Linked DNA regions of Lentisphaera araneosa HTCC2155. The protein of the gene in region 1 binds, or shares a complex with, the protein of each later gene. Links are inferred from orthologs where the notes say so. Each region holds a gene or a part of one and is shown on either strand. Other genes may lie near its edges.

Region 1 (10,498 bases):
TACTAGCAAATTTATCGGGGCCTTTTTGGGCTATATTATATTGCGTATCAAATTCTTCGCCACATAAATCAGCATAGAGCTTAAGAGCTTTAGGGTACTCTATATTTAATTCATGACACAGGTTTTTAATATAGCTTTTGGTATAAATGGGGTCGGGTAGGCTTGATCGGTTCTCTTCTTCAAGAGCAATGATATAAGCTTCTTTTATATTGGTGCGTCTGGCTAATTCTTTGATAGTGTAGCTCGCTTTTTGGCGAGCGCTCATAAGCATAGAGCCGATGCTGGAATCGTCTTCCATTTCGTAAATAGTTGGCGAGTTTTTGATGCGACGAGGTTCGTCTTCCTCTGAATGGATTTTATCAAAGAGTTCGTCTTGGTGATTGCTTGTCTTGTCTTCGTCGCTTTCGCCATCGGCCTCTAGTTCATTGCCGCTTAGTTCAAATACACTTTCTTGAGCTGCGGTATTGAGTACTTCTTCATATTCCTCGAGTTCTTGTATATGGGGAGGAGGGGCCGTGTTAAAAGAGCGTGAGCTTTGAGATTCTTCAGTGATTTCGACTGATGTTAAAGAAAGCTTGCCTTCATCACCTGGAAGAGGTTTGTTACGAAGAATTATTGTTCTAGGAGAGTGTTCACTAGGCTCGGGAACAGGGTCATTATCTTCTAAATTTTTTATTGAATCAGAGTTGTGTGGGGCTTCTAGTTCATTTGGTTTAGCCTTGGTGCCACTGAAAAGCTCTCCGTCCATGCTGTTGATGGGAGGAGTTTGTTGCTGCTCGCGCTCTTGATGAAGTGTCGTTGGATTTGTTTCTTGGTCAAAATTTTCTACTTCTTCAATAGGCGCAGTAGCGTCTTCGTATGTGGGGTCGCTTATTTCTTCACTAGATTCAGGATTGGTTTCCGAATTAGCTTTCTTGATGAGCAAAGAAGGAGGGGTTTCGTGGCTATTAGAAGTTTTGATTTTTAGCCCTGACGATTGCGGTGCTTGACTAGAGCGTGAATTTAAGTCAGCGGTATTTTCTCTGCATGCAGTGCTTTTGATCTTTAGTGTTTTTTCAGCTGAATCTTGCGTGTCTGATGTCACCTCAGTAGGCGAGGACGATATGTCTTCGGCTTTCTTTAAAATCAGTGGTTTTGGAGTCTCGTTGTAGAGTGGGAGTTCCTGTTCAAATAAGTTGTCATCTTCGGTACTCATGAGGGCTCCTCAGGGTTTTTGTATATGTCGTCTAAAATTTCGCGTTTGCCAGTGTGGTCTGCAGGGCTTAAGAATCCGATATCTTCAAGTTCTTCAATAATATTGGCGGCTTTGTTGTAGCCGATACGCATTTTTCTTTGTAGATAAGAGATGGAAGTTTTTTTGTCTCTTCGAATGATTTCCATGGCTTGAGAAATGACGTTATCGTGTTTGTTGTCGTCGCCTTCGTATTCTTCTCCATCAGTTCCATTAGAGCTTTCTGTTGAACCCGTTTTTATAATATCTTTGAAGCGTTGGCTTTGTTGTTTGGAGATAAATTCAACGACTTTTTCCACATCTGCATCAGGTGTCCATGCGGACTGGATTCTCATGAGTGAGCTTGAAGCAGGTGGATTGAAGAGCATGTCACCTTTGCCTAAGAGGCCTTCGGCGCCTTTAGTGCCCAAGATCGTCATGGAGTCAATGTATGAGCCAACTTGGAAGGCAATGCGGGTTGGAAAGTTGGCTTTGATAATACCAGTAATCACATTTGTTCTTGGGCTTTGCGTGGCAAGGACGAGGTGGATGCCGACCGCACGGGCTTTAGCCGCGAGCGTGGAGACTGAATTCTCGATTTCGCCCTTAGTATTTTTGTTACTCATTAAGTCGGCAAATTCATCAATGATAATAACTGTGATGGGCAGTTTGTCGGGGATAGAGTTGCCATTTTTATCTTCGGTTGGTTCGTTTGGTTTTTTCGTTCGATTGTTGAAGTCGGCGAGGTTGCGGACTCTTACCGCAGCAAGTAGGTCGTAGCGAACATTCATTTCGAAGCATGCCCAACGTAAGGCAGCAGGAACTTGTTCGGATTCAGTGATAATGGGGCATACAAGATGAGGGATATCTTCGTAGGGAGCAAGTTCTACTTTTTTAGGGTCTACCATGATGAGCTCTAGTTCGTCGGGTGAGAAGCGGTAGAGTAAGCTCATGATTAAGCAATTCATGAAAACAGATTTACCCGAGCCAGTTGTGCCAGCAATCAGAAGGTGTGGGGCTTTAGCTAAATCCATGACCGAGGTGTTGCCTGTGCCGTCTTTACCAAGAGCAATAGGGATCATGGCATCAGAATTTTTAAAGTCTTTGGCTTGAACCATACCGCGTAGCCAAACACTTGAGTCTTCATCATTAGGGACTTCTACGCCAACGGAACGACGACCGGGTATCGGTGTGATGATGCGGATGCCCATTGGCGCTTGGAGTTCCATGGTGAGGTTATTTGAGATGCTATCAATCTTTTCGACACGTACACCTTTTTCCGGGATGATTTCGTAAAGTGTCACTCGAGGCCCGGGGAAGGCTTCGCCCATGCGAGCTTTAATTTTAAAGTGCTCAAGTGTTTCTTGGATGATTTCTTTTTTGCGCTGAAGTTCCTCTTGGCTGATCTTGATGCTTGAGTCACCATCAGTCAGTAGTGATGCTGTGGGAAGTTTGTAGCGCGAAGATTTCGTTGAATGTTGGGGTTCCGTTAGTTGACCAGAGAAAATTTCGTGGGGTTTTTCGTCGTCAATTATATGGTCATCACTAGGCGCTGTTTGTTGGGCTTCAGCTAATGGGAGTTCTTGTTCCCCTTCGACTTCTTTTGTCTTTTTAGGTTTTTTTCGAGGAGTTGGTTCTGGGCTTGGTGCTTCTTCTTGTTGAAGCTTGTTATCGTCAGTCACGGCTGGGAGGTAGTCGTCAGCCTTCTTGCTTTCGACTTCCTGAAGAGCGTTATCCTCTTCGTGTTTAGTCTGAAACCATGAGGCGATAGTATTTTTCAGGTTTGAAAGTGAACTGTGTTTAGTGGAAGAGTTGGCATGCTCTTCTTTTGCAGGAGTTTTTACTTTGGCTTCTTTCTCTTTGGCTTCATTGTCGTCTTTTTTCTGTTTCGGCCAATCAAAATTCATGAAGATATAAAGACTGTAAGAGATGAGGGCTAATGAAAGGATTATACAGCCAAGTCTGTTGCAGATGTGGTAAAGCCATCCGTGTTCAGGGTTGGCGAGTAGGCTGCCTAGGGCGCCGCCGGGGATCTGGGAGATGTTGAGGCTCTTGCATAGGCTAGACATGAAGTCAGGATAGCAGCCGAGGCAGGTTGAAATGCCGCTCGCAAAAAAAGCGATAGAGAGAAAGTAGATCCAGTTCGTTTTATGAATGTTTAAATTTATGAGTCGACGGATGGCGGAAGAAAAAATCAAGATTGTTATGGGGTAAGCACCTAGCCCAAAGCTCAAAAGCATGATGTAGGAGATACGAGCACCAAGGGCGCCAAAGAGGTTAGAGTATTGGTGTTCGAGTTTGCCTCCAGTGATGGCACTTAAGTCTGAGGGGGAATATGAGATAACGGAAATAAATACCATGAGTACCATGGTGAATATGAAGGTGTGTAGACCTCGTTCTTTGGTTTTGTGAAAGAGGGTATTTGTACTTTCCATGAAAAACTTTAACTCGAATTTTAATTGATTTTTCTAAAGTAATTTGTCTTGTTCAAAAATAAAGGAATGAGAGGCCTCTTGTGACTCAAATTCAGTTTTTTAATGGATATTTGTCAGTATTGATTTATTATGCTCAATCAAATTAGAAAATCAGGATAAAAAACATGGACGCAAATACAGTCTTAAAGAAAATTGGCATTGCTTTTAATTTACAGAAAAGGGACTTGTTGGATATCTTCGAGTTGGCAGGCTACGATGTGAATTCTAGCCAGGTGGGTGCTTTTATGGTGGCGCCTAGTCATAAGAACTTTAAAAAGATGGAAGATGCGGTTTTAATCGATTTTCTAGATGCTCTCATTCTTTACTCTCGTGGGACAAAGGAAGAGCCTAATGTGCCACCATTCGCTATATTAAACGCGATCCAATCTTTGGCAGAGCGCGGAAATTCGGAAGCTTTGAGTGCTATTGATGATTGCACATCCAAGGCTCGGGAAGCTATGGAATCAGGGGTTTTTGAAGATTAATAGGGGATTTCTTCTTCAGGCTTTTAAATAAAGTATTTTAAGTTTTAAAAAAATTAGTTTGAAAAGTAACTTGCTCTGCATATATTCGTCTATGCAAATATATAAATATGGAAAACAAATATGAGTAAAATACATACAACACATATCTTCACTTCAGAGTCAGTTTCTGAAGGCCACCCCGATAAAGTTTCTGATCAGATTTCTGATGCTATTCTCGACGCGTGCCTGGAGCAAGATTCTGCGAGCCGTGTGGCTTGTGAAACATTAGTGACGACAGATCTCGTTGTTATTGCAGGTGAAATCACGACAAATGCAAAGATTGATTACGAAGCGATTGCTCGCAAAGTTATCAGTGACATCGGTTATGTTTCTGACGGTATCGGTTTTGATTCGGCAACTTGCGAAGTCCAAGTTAGAGTTCACGAACAATCTGCGGATATCGCACAAGGTGTTGATGAGGGCGCTGGCCTTCACGCTGAGCAGGGTGCCGGTGACCAGGGTATGATGTTTGGTTATGCTTCAAACGAAACTGAAGCACTTATGCCTGCGCCTGTCTACTACTCACATAAAATTTTAGAGAAGCTTGCAGATGTTAGAAAAAATAATCCTGATTACGCATTCTTATTACCGGATTCAAAAAGCCAAGTTTCCATTCGTTACGAAAACGGTAAGCCAGCTGCAGTGACTGCAGTGGTTGTTTCTCATCAGCACAGAGAAGAGATGGATATCGCTCAATTAGAGCAGATCGTTAAGCAAGTGGTTTCAGAGGTTATCCCTGCTGACCTTCTTCAAGAAGAAATTGTTTACCATATCAACCCAACGGGTAAATTCGTTATTGGTGGGCCTCATGGTGACTGTGGTTTGACTGGTCGTAAAATCATCGTAGATACATATGGTGGTGTTGGTTCACATGGTGGTGGTGCTTTCTCTGGTAAAGACCCTTCAAAAGTTGACCGTTCTGCAGCTTACTATAGCCGTTATGTAGCAAAAAATATTGTTGCTGCTGGTTTAGCTGAAAAATGTGAAATTCAAGTCGCTTACGCCATTGGTGTTCCTTACCCAATTTCAGTTAATGTTGACACTTACGGTACGGGTACGCTTGAAGATGATAAGGATCTCGAAGCGATTGTAAGCCAAGTTTTCTCAATGAAGCCTGCTGACCTAATTTCTGAACTTAAATTGAAGACTCCTTCAAACTGGAAATATCAGCAATCAGCTGCTTATGGCCACTTTGGTCGCGATATTTTCCCTTGGGAGCAAATGACTAAAGTTGCAGAGCTTAAAGCAGCTGCAGGGGTTTAATATATGTCGGCAAAATTTATTGGCGCTGGTTCACCATTAGTTGATGTTCTTGGTCGTGTTGATGATGCTTTCGTCGACAGCGTAGGTGGTGAAAAGGGCGGAATGATTATGGTTGATCACAATGAGATGGACTCTATTATTGATTCTCTAGCAAACCCAGAAGTGGCTCCAGGTGGATCTGCATCAAATACTTTGATTGGATTGATGAAGCTTGGTGAGAGTGGTGCTTTCTTAGGTAAAGTTGGTCGTGATCAGCGCGGTGATTATTTTGTAGAAAGTTTCGAAAGCGCCGGTGGTTCAGCACATGCATTTAAATCCTGTGCTTTTACTCCTACAGGTACATGTATATCTTTGGTTACTCCAGATGCCCAAAGAACCCTTCGTACTCATTTGGGCGCGGCTGCAACTTTAGCAGTCGATGAAGTCAGTAAAGCAGATTTTGAGAACTGTACTCATGCGCACCTCGAAGGTTACATGCTTTTTAATTATGATCTCACGATCAAGACACTTCATGCAGCAAAAGAAGCGGGCTGTACAGTTAGTCTTGATTTAGCGGCTTTTGAAGTGGTTCAAGCGAACGCAGAAGTTTTGGGAGAAATCCTTGATCAATATATTGATATGGTTTTTGCTAACGAAGATGAAGCCAAGGCTTGGTGTGGTAGCGAAGATCCACAAGTCGCTCTTGATAGCCTATCTAAATACTGTGATGTTGTTGCCGTTAAACTTGGTCCTGAAGGGGCTTGGGTTAGGAAAGGTGAGGAAACAGTATTTGTAAATTCTTATAAAGTAGAGGCAGTTGATACAACTGGTGCTGGTGACCTTTGGGCTTCTGGTTTTCTCTACGGTCTGTACAATGATTATGGACTTGAAAAAAGTGCAAAACTGGGCGCCAAAACTGGTTCGGAAGTTGTACAAATCATGGGCGCCGTTATTCCCGAGGCTGGATGGGATAGAATTAAAACATTTTTAAATGAACTATAAAGGAAAAAACAAATGAGTTTTTCAGATTATAAAATTGCCGACATCTCTCTTGCAGAGTTTGGTCGTAAAGAACTAGATATTGCAGAACACGAGATGCCAGGTTTAATAGCAACACGTGAAAAATACGGCGAAGAGCAACCGCTTAAAGGTTTGAAAATCATGGGTTCACTCCACATGACAATTCAAACTGCAGTTCTCATCGAAACTCTTACAGCTCTTGGTGCAGATGTACGTTGGTGTTCTTGTAACATCTTCTCGACTCAAGACCACGCGGCAGCAGCTATTGCAGCAGCTGAAACTCCAGTATTTGCTTGGAAGGGTGAAACTTTAGAAGAGTACTGGGAATGTACTTACAAAGCTTTAACTTGGCCTGATGGTTCTGGTCCGGATCAAATTGTTGATGATGGTGGCGATTCAACTATGCTCATTCACCTTGGTGTAAAAGCAGAAGCTGGCGATGTGGCTTTCCTCGAGACTCCGGGTAGCGAAGAAGAGCAAGTTCTTTTCAATCTTATTAAGCGCATTCTTAAAGAGAAGCCAGGTCACTGGACAGAAGTTGCCAAGAAAGTTGTTGGTGTTTCAGAAGAAACAACTACAGGTGTTCACCGTCTTATTCAGATGGAAGAAAGAGGCGAGCTTCTTTTCCAGGCGATCAATGTAAATGACTCAGTAACTAAATCGAAATTCGATAATGTTTACGGTTGCCGTCACTCACTCGTAGATGGTATTAAACGTGCGATGGACGTGCTTCTTTCTGGTAAAGTAGCTATGGTTTGTGGTTTTGGTGATGTGGGTAAAGGTTCTGCGGAATCGCTCGTTAATGAGCGTGCTCGAGTTCTCGTTTCTGAAGTTGATCCCATTTGCGCTCTTCAAGCTTGTATGACGGGTTACGAAGTGACTACAGTTGAAGATGCTCTTCCGGTTGCTGACATCTACGTAACAACTACGGGTAATAAAGATATCATTACAGCTGCGCATATGGCTAATATGAAAGACCAAGCCATTGTTTGTAATATTGGTCACTTTGATAACGAGATCCAAATGGCTGAGCTTGAATCAACGCCTGGTGTTGTAAAAATGTCAGTTAAGACAGACGATATTCCTGGTGGACCTGTAGATAAATATACTTTCGCTGACGGACGTTCTATCTATGTTCTCGCAGCTGGTCGTTTAATTAACCTCGGTTGTGCAACTGGTCACCCAAGTTTTGTAATGTCTAACAGCTTCACTAACCAAACGATTGCTCAGATTGATATTGCGAAGAACGCAGATCGCAAAATCGGTGTTACTCGTCTCAGTAAAGAGCTCGACGAAGAAGTTGCTCGTTTACACTTGGGTAAACTAGGTGCAAAATTAACGACTCTCAGTCAAGAGCAAGCTGATTATATTAGCGTTCCAGTTGAAGGTCCTTATAAGCCTGAGCATTACCGCTACTAATCTTATTTAGATTATGAGCCTGAGCCCGAGATAATTCTCGGGCTTTTTTTGTTTGCCCAGCAAAGCTGGCAAACCCGCCCGCTTGAAAGAAATCGGGGTCGCCCCGATCAAGGGGAAGTCAATTCGATTCGCAAGTGCGTCACGGGTAACTGTGAGGTGTGAAGGAAGCGATAGGAAGTAAGGTGGCCGGAGCGTAAGCGAACCTGATACGGCACATTAGGAGGGTGAGTCTGCAAAACATGATGAAGTCCCAATACTTGATCAGTCCTAATGTGTGCTTGAGGTCGGTAAACCTTACAGGGAGTCAGTGCAATAACTGGGGATCCCCCTGCTCATCCGTCCGAGGTGGTAAGGCTAAATCAAGAGGAGACTCAAGATTGACCGAAGTGGTGCAGGGAGTCAGATGATTCCATAGTAGTGAATAAATCTCGGCCTGTGAAAGCTGGTAACAGTGTGGAGGATAAAACCAAGATGACTTACAACGTAGTTTGTAGGGGTCAATGAATGCCAAAAGTCTCATTGATTGCGAAGGGATGAAGTATGTGTGAAATGATAACAAAAGCACGTGCGATCAAGTAAGAAGGACACGGAGACGCTGATAGGCGTGGTGTCTTGGAAGCAGGAAAGTAGTGAAATGTAATCTCGCTCCAAGCCCGACCATGAGAGTAGTTTGGGCCCTCAAAAGTAAATTGCCATGAGCTAGAAGGCTTTTGAACTCAAATGAAGATCTCATTCTTATTTGATAGTCGTGAAAGAAGGATCAACAGAAATGAAAAATAAACGTGTTTACTATAGTTTGTACTCAAAGCTACTTTCAGAGTTTGCTCTGATGCAAGCCTTTTCAAAAGTGAAGAAAGCTGATGGATCTGCGGGAATAGACTCTCAGTCAACGGCGGACTTTGCGGATGACTTGGTAGATCAAGTACGTTTATTAGTTCGTGAACTCAAGGATAAGAGCTACAGACCACAGCCAGTTTTGAGGGTGGAGATACCTAAAGATGATGGAGGTGTTCGCAAGCTCGGGATTCCAGCAGTTCGCGACCGTGTTGTTCAGCAGGCTCTGCTGGATATATTACAGGACATCTTTGAAGAGGATTTCCATCCGTCGAGTTATGGCTACCGGCCCCAGCGCAGTTGCCATCAAGCGATAGCAAAAGCTCAGCTTTTCATGCGCAAGTATGAAATGAAGCATGTGGTGGATATGGACTTGTCCAAGTGTTTTGATACCTTGGATCACAGTCTTATTATCAAATGCTTTCGTAAACGAGTCAGCGATGGAAGTATTCTTAATTTGATTGAGTTCTTTCTCAAGAGCGGTGTGATGAATAAAGGCGAATTCGAGCCGAGTGAACTTGGTAGTCCACAGGGTGGAGTTATCAGCCCTTTAATTGCCAATGTTTATCTCAATGAATTCGATCAAGAAATGATGAGACGTGGCCACAGAATTGTGCGTTATGCAGATGATATCTTGATATTTACTCGTTCACAAAGCGCTGCAGAGAATGCGCTCGCTCAAGCAAGTAAGATTCTGGAAGAAGACCTTAAACTCACAGTGAATAAAGAGAAAACTCATTTAGCTCACTCGAGTACGGGGATTAAATTTCTTGGAGTGAAAATCTTTGGCTGGTGTACTCAAATACAGCAAAAGAAGATCAAAGCATTCAAGGGAAAAGTAAAGCTCATCACCAAGCGAAACTCACCAGTGAATCTACAAAGAGTCATTGATGAACTTCGTCCCAAGATGCGAGGCTTTGCCAATTACTTCCGAGTTGCTAATTGCAAGAAACTCTTCGAGGAGCTCATGGCCTGGATACGCCGTAGACTTCGCTCAAAGCAGATGAAGCTTTGGAAGAAACCAGCCAAACTCCAACGAGTTCTTAGACAAAGAGGCTATCAAGGTGACTTCAAAGCCATTAAGATGATATCTTGGCGTAATGCCTGCTCACAGCATGCGCATTATTCCATGCCTAATAGCTTGTTTGATGAACTGAAACTATTCGACATGAACAAAGTTGAAACAGGGATTTCTGTACCATCATGGTAATAAACATATACAGGAGCCGTATACGTGAACCGTACGTACGGTTCTGTGAGAGGGATAAGTCAGAGCCTAGTGCTCTGACTTACTCTACTCGATGTGGATTTATTGCTAATTTAACAAAGAAAAAATTTCATCGATATATAGAGGCTTTATATTATCGCAGTGTTAAATACTAAATATGGATGGTTAGGTGAGTATTCTTAGAAAACTGATTCCCCCCAAAGGGTGGAAAATGCCCGCGGCAATAGTCGGTGGTGTGCTTGTGGGTTTATTGATTGACTTGTTTTACGTTTCAAATGCGGCTTCATATCTTTCAGATGATCCAGCAACATGTATGAATTGTCATGTAATGGGGCCTCAGCACGCGAGTTGGCGCAATAGTTCGCATCGAGAGCATGCAACTTGCAATGACTGTCATGTACCCCATGACAGTGTTGTTAGTAAGTACTTCTTTAAAGCAAAAGACGGCATTCGTCATGCGAGTCTTTTTACAATACGTGGGAAAAATCAACACCAGACAGTTCAAATGTTGGAGGCTGGTCAAAAGGTTGTTCAACAAAATTGCCTT
Region 2 (10,615 bases), on another replicon or contig:
GATGATGCAGATACAGGTGCGGGCTTAGTTTATCGTGGTATCACAAGTGATCCTTGGTCAGGCGACAGTACAGAGATGGAGTCTTTACAAGTCAGTCAAATCACGGATCCTGATGATAGTATTGCCTTAATGGAAAATCAGATACAAGAAAATACTTTAGGCCATTATAGCTATGCAGTGGCAACTGCTTGGACGATTTTGAATCAGCAAAGCAATACAGATTTCTGGGCTCATGGTTTATGGAAAATGAATTTTCTTTATGCGGATGGTCATGTGGAATACAGAACTTATACTTCGACTTATGAAGGTTCTGGTTTTGATCCTTGGTCACAGTCAAATACTCGTAATACTCAATGGGACAGCAGAAAATAGCTAAAGAAGCTATTTGAGGATTTTTTATGAACTTATTTTACCGTATTCTGATTGTTTTTACTTTGAGCTTTACAGCTTTTTCTGTCGAACCAGGTTCTTTTGAAGAGAAGGCAAAAGCCTATAAATGGCAGCTTGTACCAGATCCGAGTTTACCTAATGTTCTTATCTTAGGTGATTCTATTTCAATTGGCTATACACTTTACGTCCGCGAGATGTTAAAAGGGAAAGCCAATGTTTATCGCCCGGTTGCGAATGATAAACCCTTGAACTGCGGTGATACCGCAAGCGGCCTCCGCAATCTTGAGGCATGGTTAAAAACTCAAGATGTTAAAAAATGGGACTTGATTCATTTTAACTGGGGACTTCATGATTTAAAAAGAATCCAACCAGGAACTCATTACAAAGAGGCAAGAGATCCTTCCGCAGCACCGGTGCGTAGTGTAGAGGATTATGAAATGAATCTTCAAAAATTAGTGACCTCATTAAAAGCGACTAAAGCTAAACTTATTTTTGCCACAACAACAGATTATCCAAAGGGAGTGGTGCCATGTCGACTTCCCGTTGATGCCCAACGCTACAATGACGCAGCTGAAAAAGTCATGATGACCAACAAAATAGAAATTAACGATTTATATAAATTTACACAGCCCCGTTTAAAAGAATTACAGATGCCCGTAAATGTCCATTTTTCCCTCAAGGGTTCTTACATCATCGCCAAAGAAGTGAGTGACCACATTGCAGATAAACTTAATATCAAAGACCTTAAGTTTGATTCTTTTTCTAAAATGAATCAAGCAATGAGAAAATGATTTAGTAAGCGCCTATTTACAGGAAAGATAAGTGCCATAAGCTTAAAAGATCTTCTGGTAGTTTTTGGTGAATTTTATCCTGACTCCGTGAACTCAGTAGTTCATGGATTCAGCTTAATACTTTATTTTGTAAGGACTCTTCCCCAGAGAGGGAGAATGTTAATAGCCTTAGGTTCATAGGCTCACAAAGGACTATTCAAAGTTTATCGCCTTCGTCGACAATTGAGCTTTATATAGCAAGGACTCTTCCCCGGAGGGGGAGAATACTATTAGCCCTAGGTGAATGAAATGAACCTAGGGAACTCTATAAATAAGAAGCTCGTCCTCGAAGAGGGCGTACAGTCCTTTCCATTTTGTGCTTGGCTCCCTTCAAGGATCGAATATTATATTTCTAATAAGTAGCCTTAGATAGGCTCACAGAGGGCTAGTAAAATTTATCGCCTTCGTCGATAATTGAGCTAAGTAATGCTTGTTCAAAGGGCGATTCAAAGATTTTGGAAAAGCGCTAGGAGTCAAAAAAAAACTCCAGTTCATTAGTGAAAGTGAACGGGAGCTTAACTCATGGATTCAGGTGTTAGTGAACGCGTTTTATTTTATTGACGTAGTAGTAATAGTCGCCTTGCATATCATTCCATTTAACGGGTAAGCTTGAACCCTGGCGCTTGAGCCAAGGATCATCAGTCGTGCCAATGTTGAGGAACTGTGATTTAGTGATAGGACGAATGCCGATTTCTGAAGCAGGAGAGTTCTCTGCAAAAGAAAGTTCTCCCGCTGGAAGATCTATAAATTGCGGATCTGCCATGAGGCTACGGCTATCCTGGCCTTTGAGATGCACTTTATCTAAGAAATTATCGGCCTGTTTGTTATGATTAGAATAATAAATATTATCATTGAGCATCGGGCCCATCATAAAAGTTTTGTAATGAAAATCATTGATGTTTCCCGTCGAGTAGAAAACATTCTTGCGAAAGCTCGATGAGTACTCCGCTCTATTTCCGGCCATGCCTGTGGTAAAACGCGTATTGAAGAAAAAGTTATTCTCGAAAGTGTTCTGCCCCTTCATACACAGGCCATCTTTTCCTGTTGTGCCCAATAAAATATTGAAGCTCAATAAAGAATAATGTGAGTCATCATCCGTCCGAATCATCGAACCCTTGGGGTGATTATAAACTAAATTATAGCGAACTAAATTATCATTACCATGAGCAGATAAGTAAATGCCATTGCCATCGTGCAAGCGCTTCATGCAATCGTGAACTTCATTGAACTCAATAATATTATGTCGAGCATGCATGTAGGGCTCGTAGGCTTTCCAATCTAAAGGATCTTTGATATATTTGATCTCATCCCAGCGAATAGAAGGCAAGTGTTCCCTTGTGCCCTTTGGGAACTGCCAAAACTTAAAGGGGTTTTTATCAGCTCGTTGATCTTTGGGGAATTTTTGAGAGAAAAAACGACGTCTAACGCCAGCGACAATAATGCCGCTATAACCTTGATCGTAAATATGATTCTTGGCAATCAAGTTATGACCACTCTGCCAAACAAAGATGCCTGGCGAATGCCAGTAGAGTGAGCCAATTTCGCTTAAGCTATTATTGATAATGGTATTGTGGTGATTGACGTCTTTCTTTCCTGGGCCATACCCCGCTAAAAGTATGGCGGTACCACCGAGTTTACTAAAACGATTATTGGCGATTGTAATATTTTGGCAATAAAGATCGAGTCGAACTCCATCACTCGCAGAATTGATGAAATTGCAATTGTGGACTTCGCAATCTTGGGCACCCCGAAAACGAATGAGTCCATTAGCTTTATCCCACATGTTCCAGTCGTGCTGAAGACCAATATCATTTTTAGTCCAGCGTTGACGATCGGCGTGACTAAAGCTGAGGTTTTCAAAAATAAAATTCTTTGCAGGTCGTTCCCCTTTTCCTTCTAAACTCGAATCAGTTTTTCCTTCAATGCGAATGAGTTCATTGAGGTAGGGTGCAAAAATATCTTTGACTTGATCATCTTTTGGCCAGTAGTAGAGAGTGCCGTTGTTCAAACACCATTCGCCAGCCTCATCGAGATGTTGCAGGGAGTTTTCTATCTGCCATTCACCACTCATGATATAGGTCGCAGGGATCTTGAGTTTCGTTTTTTTGGCACCCACACGCTCAAGGGGTAAATAGTTTACCAACCATTTACGAGTTGGTTGACCAAAGAGCTCGATATCTTTAATATTCTCTAGCTTAGCTATTTCGGGGTGCGTATTGAACTCGAAACGACTCTGCATATCGTTACAATAGAATTTACTGGGAGCCTCATTACTGAGTTCAATGATTTCTGAGCTCGCTCGTTTTAACATTTGATTTCCCTTGAAAAGCGCATGGAAATAATGCTCTCCTTCAGCCCAAGGAACTGGCGCGGACCAGATTTTGCCATTCATTAGTTCAGTTCGAGTCCAGCCTTCAATTTTGCGAGCTCCGCTAATAGTTGCTGATTCACCTGTTGCAGAACGAATAAGCGTTTTGGCATCAGAGCCACGCTCATCAAAAATCAAACTTTGATTTAGGTGATGAGTGCCTTCGTGGATGATAATCTCAATAGTGTCTTGATAATTGTTTTGTCGAAGTTCTTGCCACTCTTTATGGGCAGAACTGAGGTTGTTCTGATCTTTGTAGACGTGTATTTGCTTGGCATTTGCTAAGGAACTCAAGCAAATGACGAGAAGTAAAAATTTTTTCATGTTGGGATCTTTTTTAATTATGGACAAGTTGGGAAGTGGGGGCTTTTACGGTGAAACTCCAGGTTTCACCTGAACTGACTCCATCGGGATAAATAGCATCGACTCGCCAAAAGTATTTTTTTCCTGCTTCGAGCTGTGGGCTCGGGCAAATATTGCTCTTCTTCAATTCTTTAAGCAATTGAAGTTTCTTGGGGTCTGTGCCAAAATAAACTTTATGATCAGAGGCTTTGTAGGACTCGAGGAAAATGAGATCGACTTTGCTCTGATTGACTACACCTTCATCGAGTGGGATTGCTTGGCTAGGCTGCCATGCTTTATAACCTGGGATCCAGTAATGATCACTAGCGGCACTTTGATAAGCACCTATATCTATGCCCTGTTTTAATTCCTGGAAATTCTTTAGTGAAGTGTATTGATTGGGGTTCTCGGAAGCGAGTATGGTTCTACCAGAAGCAATTAGCGGACTATTGATTTTTGGTCGGAAATCTAGGTTTTGCGGATCACGCAAATACTTATAGGCTGCGCCAGCTTCTCTCATATTATGGTCGTGCTTACCTGGTAGCACATTGTAATTGAGGTCTTTGAAAAAGCGTGCGCCATTTTGGTAGTTGGCCTTACGTTTCTCGGTGATGCGCAAATCCCAACTGCGATGACTAATGTTCGCTAGGTTATTGCGAATAATTGATTTATCGTTGCCCATGATGCCGTGCATAGCTTTAAAGCCCTGGATACTGAAGTTGAAAGGCTCATTTTCTGGGTCGGGGAAATAATTACAGCTAATGACAGTATTATTAAAAATGAGGTGGCGGTCACCTTTAATTTGACTGGGTTGAGTATTCCAAATGACATTGAAAGCATAAAGGCCATCTCCATAAACGGATCCATCACTCTGATGAACGTCCATGCCATGGTAATCAAAGCGCACGCCTTGACGATTACAGTCATGTACCCAGTTATGACTTACCGTAGCGCCTTTTTGAACTTTAGTCCCCACATTAATTCCCGAGCCATCGTGTTGGAGGTTTCCTGCATCAAAAATTCGATTATACTTAATTGTACAAGAGTCTTCTATGGCGCGTATGCCTTCCGAGTTGCCGGTCCTAGAGAGGGTGCAGTTGCGGATGGTGCTACCTTTGCCAATCATAACAGAACCTGTACCACCATTCGTGTTCACATCCCATTCAATATCTTCGAAAAGGCAATTCTGGACAAGAGTGTTATCACCTTTAAAAATGATGGGAGCATTTGAGCGTGAAAAGATGCAATTGGTCAATTGGTTATCCTTACCGTCAAAAAAGGCCGACATCTGATTATTGCTGTTGCCATTAAAGGCATTGAACCAATCGAATTGCCCTAGGACATATTTATTATCGCTTAAATAATCAAAACGGCAGTCATTAAAACGAATGTTTTCAGAAAAACGTACATTGTAACCAGCAGCAAAAAAATCAAGATTTTCAAAGCTAAGATTTTTTACCTTAGTGAGCTCTAGCATGAAGTCATTTTTACGACTAGAAAATTTTAACTTATTTAAAGATTGTTGGTCCTCAGCCCTGTAATAGAGGTATTGGCTTTCTTTGTCATACCACCATTCATTATTTTGATCAAGGGCAGCGAGGCCATAAATATAATAGGCTGTATGCTGATGGAGTTCTCTTAATTTAATACCATCTTTTGCATAGGAAAAATGATCTGAACCGGCTTTGTGTTCTGTGATGGGGCGCGCCCATGTCATCCAGTGACCAATATTTAGAACGGCAATGGCTCCGGTAAAATCTAAAGCTGAATCAGCGAGGCTCTGAGTTTTGGCAAGACCAGAATAGCGACTATCTCCCTCATTAAAGCCATCTTTACTATGAGCTTTAAAGGCATCATCATAGGCGAGTCCTAAGCGGCTTTTTCCCGTAGGCTGACTCGATTTATAACCTCCATCGAGACTGCGCATGCCCTGAGTCATACGCCAGATTTTTCCATCTTCAAAAGTTGCGTTAGGCCAGCGCGCTAAGTAAGAATACTTATTATCTGCAAAGAGTTGCCATATGGCTAAATTCACTTTACTGCGATAGATCTTGTTTTGATAAAGTTCCCACTTGAGTTCAAGTTCTTGGGTGCCATCGATGACAACTTTTTCACCAGGGTAGGCGGCTATCTTAAGTTTCTTTTCAAAATTTTTGAGTTCGATAACTTCTTTGTAGCGACCTTCGCGTAAATAGATGGTGTAAGCGTCTGGAGCCTGTTGGATCGCAGTCATGATCGAAGCGTAGGGCTTTTCGAGTGAGCCATCTCCACTGGCCTTGGCATTGCTTTGGACATAGATGGCTTGTTGATCTAACTTTTGCGTTGGGACGTAAATTGATTTGGCGGGGGTACTCACATCTTCATGAATTGGAGAAGGTGTTTTCTGACATGAACATAAAAACGCGCTTAGAAGGCAGAGATATTTAATCATATGGGTGATCCTATTGAATGGGACGAAGACGAATGGATTTTAATTTAAAGAGTGATTGATGGTTTTTTGAAGTTTTTCTAAGAGAAATGCTATAATTTCCTATTTGATCAAGTTCGACTTCTCCGAGAGATAGCTCCTCAAACTTGGCCCATTTACCAGTGTTTTTCGCTTTACCTTTGAGGACTTTGTTGTTCAATTTGACCTCAAATGAATTTTCTTTGCCATTGAGTGCGGTGTCGAGCAAGACTTCATATTTTCCTGGGATCACAATTTCTTGTTTCCAGTTAGCGCTATCTTTATTGGAGTTAAATGAACGCAAGGTTTGCGTGTTCTTCTCATAGACAATGCTTTTTCCTTGGATAGTTGCCGCAGTCAAAGCTAAGCTTATGTCATTAGTGGATTGCTTTTCTGCATTTGCCGTCTTCGCAAAAGAGAGCGTCTCTGGAGAAAATTCGAGTACGACAACGGATGAATTTTCATCATAGGCTTCCTTAGGGATTTTAATCGTGAAGTTTTGATCATCAATCTCGAATTGAAGGGCTTCATTTGCTTGCTTAAATACATAAGCTTTTTGCAATGATCCTGCGAGGCCTTCAACTTTGAGCTGCTGGTTCTGAGGCCAGTCAAAAACATGTAGAAAGAGTGAGTTACCTTTTTTCAGTACGCGGCCCCAAGAAGGTCTTTTGACGGGAGCGTACTCAGTACCATAAAGAACTTCTCCGTGCATTTTTGTCCATTGCCCCATTTGCGCTAAACGATCAATGCATCCGTCCGGAAAGGTTCCCTCTGGTGTGGGACCCACATTGAGTAATAAATTGCCGCCTTTTGAATTGATATCGAGCAATTTTTGAATGAGCACTTGGCTACTTTTCCATTTCTTGTCGTGTGCTTTGTAGCCCCATGAGTGATTGATCGTCCAGCAGGCTTCCCAGTAATAATCGAGTTTTTCTCCCGGCGTTTGGTTCTCAGGTGTGCCAAAATCATATTTAAATTCTTTTCTTTTGGCGACGCGATTATTGATAATGGCATTGGGCTGAATTTTGCGTAAGAAACGATAAAGATCTTCGCCATCTTCCATGGTCCAAAAGTCATTCCAGTCGCCATCAAACCAAAAGATTTGTGTATCGTAGCGATCCACGAGTTCTTGTAGCTGATTTTTCATGTACTGAACATATTCTTTCTTTTTCTGTGGGGAAACCATCTCGATTTTCGCCCATTTATTCCAATGCCCCTTGGCGCCTTCTACAGGTTTTTGTGAATCGTGATGCCAATCAATCGTTGAATAATAAGTTCCAAACTTGAGTCCATATTTTTTACAAGCTGCACTGAGTTCACCTAATAGGTCACGGTCAATTCCAGCTGTATCTTTAATATCGTACTTTGTGTATTGGCTATCCCAAAGGCAAAAACCTTCGTGGTGCTTGGTGGTGATAACCATGTATTTCATGCCAGCTTCATAAGCGGCTTTGGCCCAAGCATCGGCATCAAATTGTTCGGGATTGAAACGTTCGGCCACTTTTACATATTGCTCTTTTGGGATATCCGCTTTCGCCTGAATCCATTCCGCGTAAAACTCCATTTCCTTACCCTGCCAAGAGCCTTTCAATACAGAGTAGGCTCCCCAGTGAATGAACATGCCAAACTTGGCGTCGTTAAACCATTCCATTCTTTGATCGAGATCTTTTTGATTCGTCGCTTGATCCAAGGCTTGGATATTAAATGTCATTAAACAGCTAATGGCTAAAAGGAAGTGCTTCATATTATTCTCTTACTTTACTTATTATTAATCTAAGCAGATAAGCGAAGCTCTTTCGGGAATGTTACTAAGCTGGAAAATAAATGATGTAATTTGTCGATTTTTTTCTTAGAACGTTAAAAAATAAGATCACGAGCTCAAACTTCACATAAAAAAAGGCGCCCCGATTGGGACGCCTTTTTTATGAATCAGTTAAAACTGATTACATCATGCCGGGCATTCCGCCCATGCCACCTGGCATTCCGCCGCCGTGGTGATCACCACCGCCACCAGCAGGAGCTTCTTCTTTGATGTCAGTAATGAGACATTCAGTAGTAAGGAGAAGACCAGAGATAGAACCAGCGTGCTGTAAAGCAGAACGCGTTACTTTCTTAGGGTCGATAACACCAGCTTCGAGCATGTCAACGTATTCGTCAGTTGCAACGTTGAAACCGTAGTTGCCTTCGCCTTCGCGAACTTTTGCGATGACAATTGAAGCTTCACCAGCTGCATTGTTAACGAGCTGACGAAGTGGAGCTTCACATGCGCGAGCAATGATAGATGCACCAACAGCTTCGTCGCCAGAGAGTTCGATGCCAGCTGCAACAGCTTGAGCACGGATGTACGCAACGCCGCCACCAGCAACAATACCTTCGTCAACAGCTGCACGAGTTGCGTGAAGCGCATCGTCAACGCGGTCTTTTTTCTCTTTCATTTCAGTTTCAGTTGCAGCGCCAACGTTAATGACGGCTACACCACCAGCGAGCTTCGCAAGACGCTCTTGGAGTTTTTCTTTGTCGTACTCAGAAGTAGACTCTTCGATTTGAGCTTTAAGAAGCTTCACACGACCCATGATCTCAGCTTGAGCACCTTTACCATCAACAACAACTGTGTTGTCTTTGTCAACGATAACGCGCTTAGCAGAACCGAGGTCTTCGAGAGTGACGTTTTCGAGCTTCATGCCGAGGTCTTCAGTGATGCATTTACCACCAGTGAGGATAGCGATGTCTTCGAGCATAGCTTTACGACGATCACCGAAACCAGGAGCTTTAACAGCACAAACATTGAGTGTGCCACGGAGCTTGTTGATGACGAGAGTAGAAAGAGCTTCGCCTTCAACGTCTTCAGCGATGATGAGGAAAGGCTTACCAGTTTTGCTCACTTCTTGGAGAAGCGGGAGCATGTCTTGGAGGTTAGCAATTTTCTTTTCGAAAATGAGGATGTAAGGATCTTCGAGGAGAGCTTCACGTGACTCGAGGTCAGTTGAGAAGTAAGGCGAGAGGTAACCTTTGTCGAACTGCATACCATCAACAACGTCGAGAGTTGTTTCGATAGTTTTTGACTCTTCAACAGCGATTGTGCCGTCTTTACCAACTTTGTCCATAGCGTCAGCAATGATGCTACCGATTTCTTCGTCGCCGTTAGCAGAGATCGTAGCGATCTGCTTAACTTGCTCGTTAGTTTCAACAGGAGTACTGATGTTTGCGAGCTCCGCAACCATAGCAGCAACAGCTTTGTCGATACCACGCTTAAGACTCATGGGGTTAGCACCCGCAGTTACATTCTTAAGACCTTCACGGTAGATAGCTTCTGCAAGAACTGTTGCAGTAGTTGTACCGTCACCAGCGAGATCAGCAGTTTTTGAAGCAACTTCGCGAACCATTTGAGCACCCATGTTTTCGTAAGGGCATTCGAGTTCGATTTCTTTAGCTACAGAAACACCATCTTTTGTGATATGAGGAGTGCCAAAGCTCTTGTCGAGAACAACGTTACGGCCTTTTGGACCGAGAGTAACTTTTACAGCTTTAGAGAGCTTCTCTACACCCGAGAGGAGCTTGCGACGAGCGTTCTCGTCGAAAATTAATTGTTTAGCCATTTGTAAATATTCCTAAAATTATTTTACGATTGCGAGGATATCGTTTTGGTTGAGGATTTTGTATTCCTGACCGTCAGCTTTCACTTCAGTACCACCATATTTAGAGACAATCACTGTGTCGCCTTCGGCAACGTGGAAAGTGATTTCTTTACCATTAGCGTCAATACCACCAGTTCCGAGGGCAATAACTTTGGCTTCTTGTGGCTTTTCTTTAGCTGAGTCGGGGAGGATAATTCCGCCAACGCTTACTTCTTTTACTTCGATCTCTTGAACGAGAACGCGATCACCTAGAGGCTGAATGCTCATAGTTGGTTTTCTCCGTATTAGGTTTTTGTTAGGATATAAGGAAAGCTGACTCCCAAGAGGGGAGTCAGCAGATTTTTTAGCTTAAACGAAGTCGGCGTCGATGATGTCGTCGTCTTCTTTCTTCTTTTCAGAATCAGCAGCGCCCGCAGCACCTGCACCAGCAGCTCCTGCCGCACCGGCTGCGCCAGCGCCAGCGCCATCAGCACCTGGAGCACCCATGTACTGACCGAGTTCTTGAAGGCGAGCTTCGAACTTCTCTGTGAGCTCTTTGATCTCAGCATAGTTGTTCGCTTCGCAAGCTTCTTTGATTTTTGCGATGTCCGCATCGAAAGACTCT

What was found.
Region 2: the proteins of metK (region 1) and groL are in contact, whole or in part, in a cryo-EM structure (PDB 8P4O), measured with the Escherichia coli proteins. The link is inferred for Lentisphaera araneosa HTCC2155 from one-to-one orthologs.

The regions. Positions count from the first base shown.
Region 1 is NZ_ABCK01000003.1:148,493-158,990, forward strand. The notes cover bases 3,529-6,380. They hold metK (methionine adenosyltransferase), read left to right. Parts: upstream 3,529-4,289; coding sequence 4,290-5,471; downstream 5,472-6,380. Other genes in these bases: LNTAR_RS25100 (FtsK/SpoIIIE family DNA translocase), read right to left, coding at 3,529-3,645; LNTAR_RS03580 (DUF1456 family protein), read left to right, coding at 3,810-4,169; LNTAR_RS03590 (adenosine kinase), read left to right, coding at 5,475-6,380. Also shown: LNTAR_RS03570 (helix-turn-helix domain-containing protein), read right to left, coding at 1-1,195; more of LNTAR_RS25100, read right to left, coding at 1,192-3,528; more of LNTAR_RS03590, read left to right, coding at 6,381-6,452; ahcY (adenosylhomocysteinase), read left to right, coding at 6,465-7,889; ltrA (group II intron reverse transcriptase/maturase), read left to right, coding at 8,659-9,933; nrfH (cytochrome c nitrite reductase small subunit), read left to right, coding at 10,163-10,498. UniProt on the Escherichia coli protein: Catalyzes the formation of S-adenosylmethionine (AdoMet) from methionine and ATP.
Region 2 is NZ_ABCK01000013.1:11,078-21,692, forward strand. Bases 7,647-10,615 are described here. They hold groL (chaperonin GroEL), read right to left. Parts: upstream 9,973-10,615; coding sequence 8,320-9,972; downstream 7,647-8,319. Other genes in these bases: LNTAR_RS13645 (alpha-L-fucosidase), read right to left, coding at 7,647-8,120; groES (co-chaperone GroES), read right to left, coding at 9,991-10,278; dnaK (molecular chaperone DnaK), read right to left, coding at 10,360-10,615. Outside these bases: LNTAR_RS25800 (DUF1559 family PulG-like putative transporter), read left to right, coding at 1-372; LNTAR_RS13630 (SGNH/GDSL hydrolase family protein), read left to right, coding at 399-1,181; LNTAR_RS13635 (right-handed parallel beta-helix repeat-containing protein), read right to left, coding at 1,756-3,912; LNTAR_RS13640 (right-handed parallel beta-helix repeat-containing protein), read right to left, coding at 3,926-6,361; more of LNTAR_RS13645, read right to left, coding at 6,372-7,646.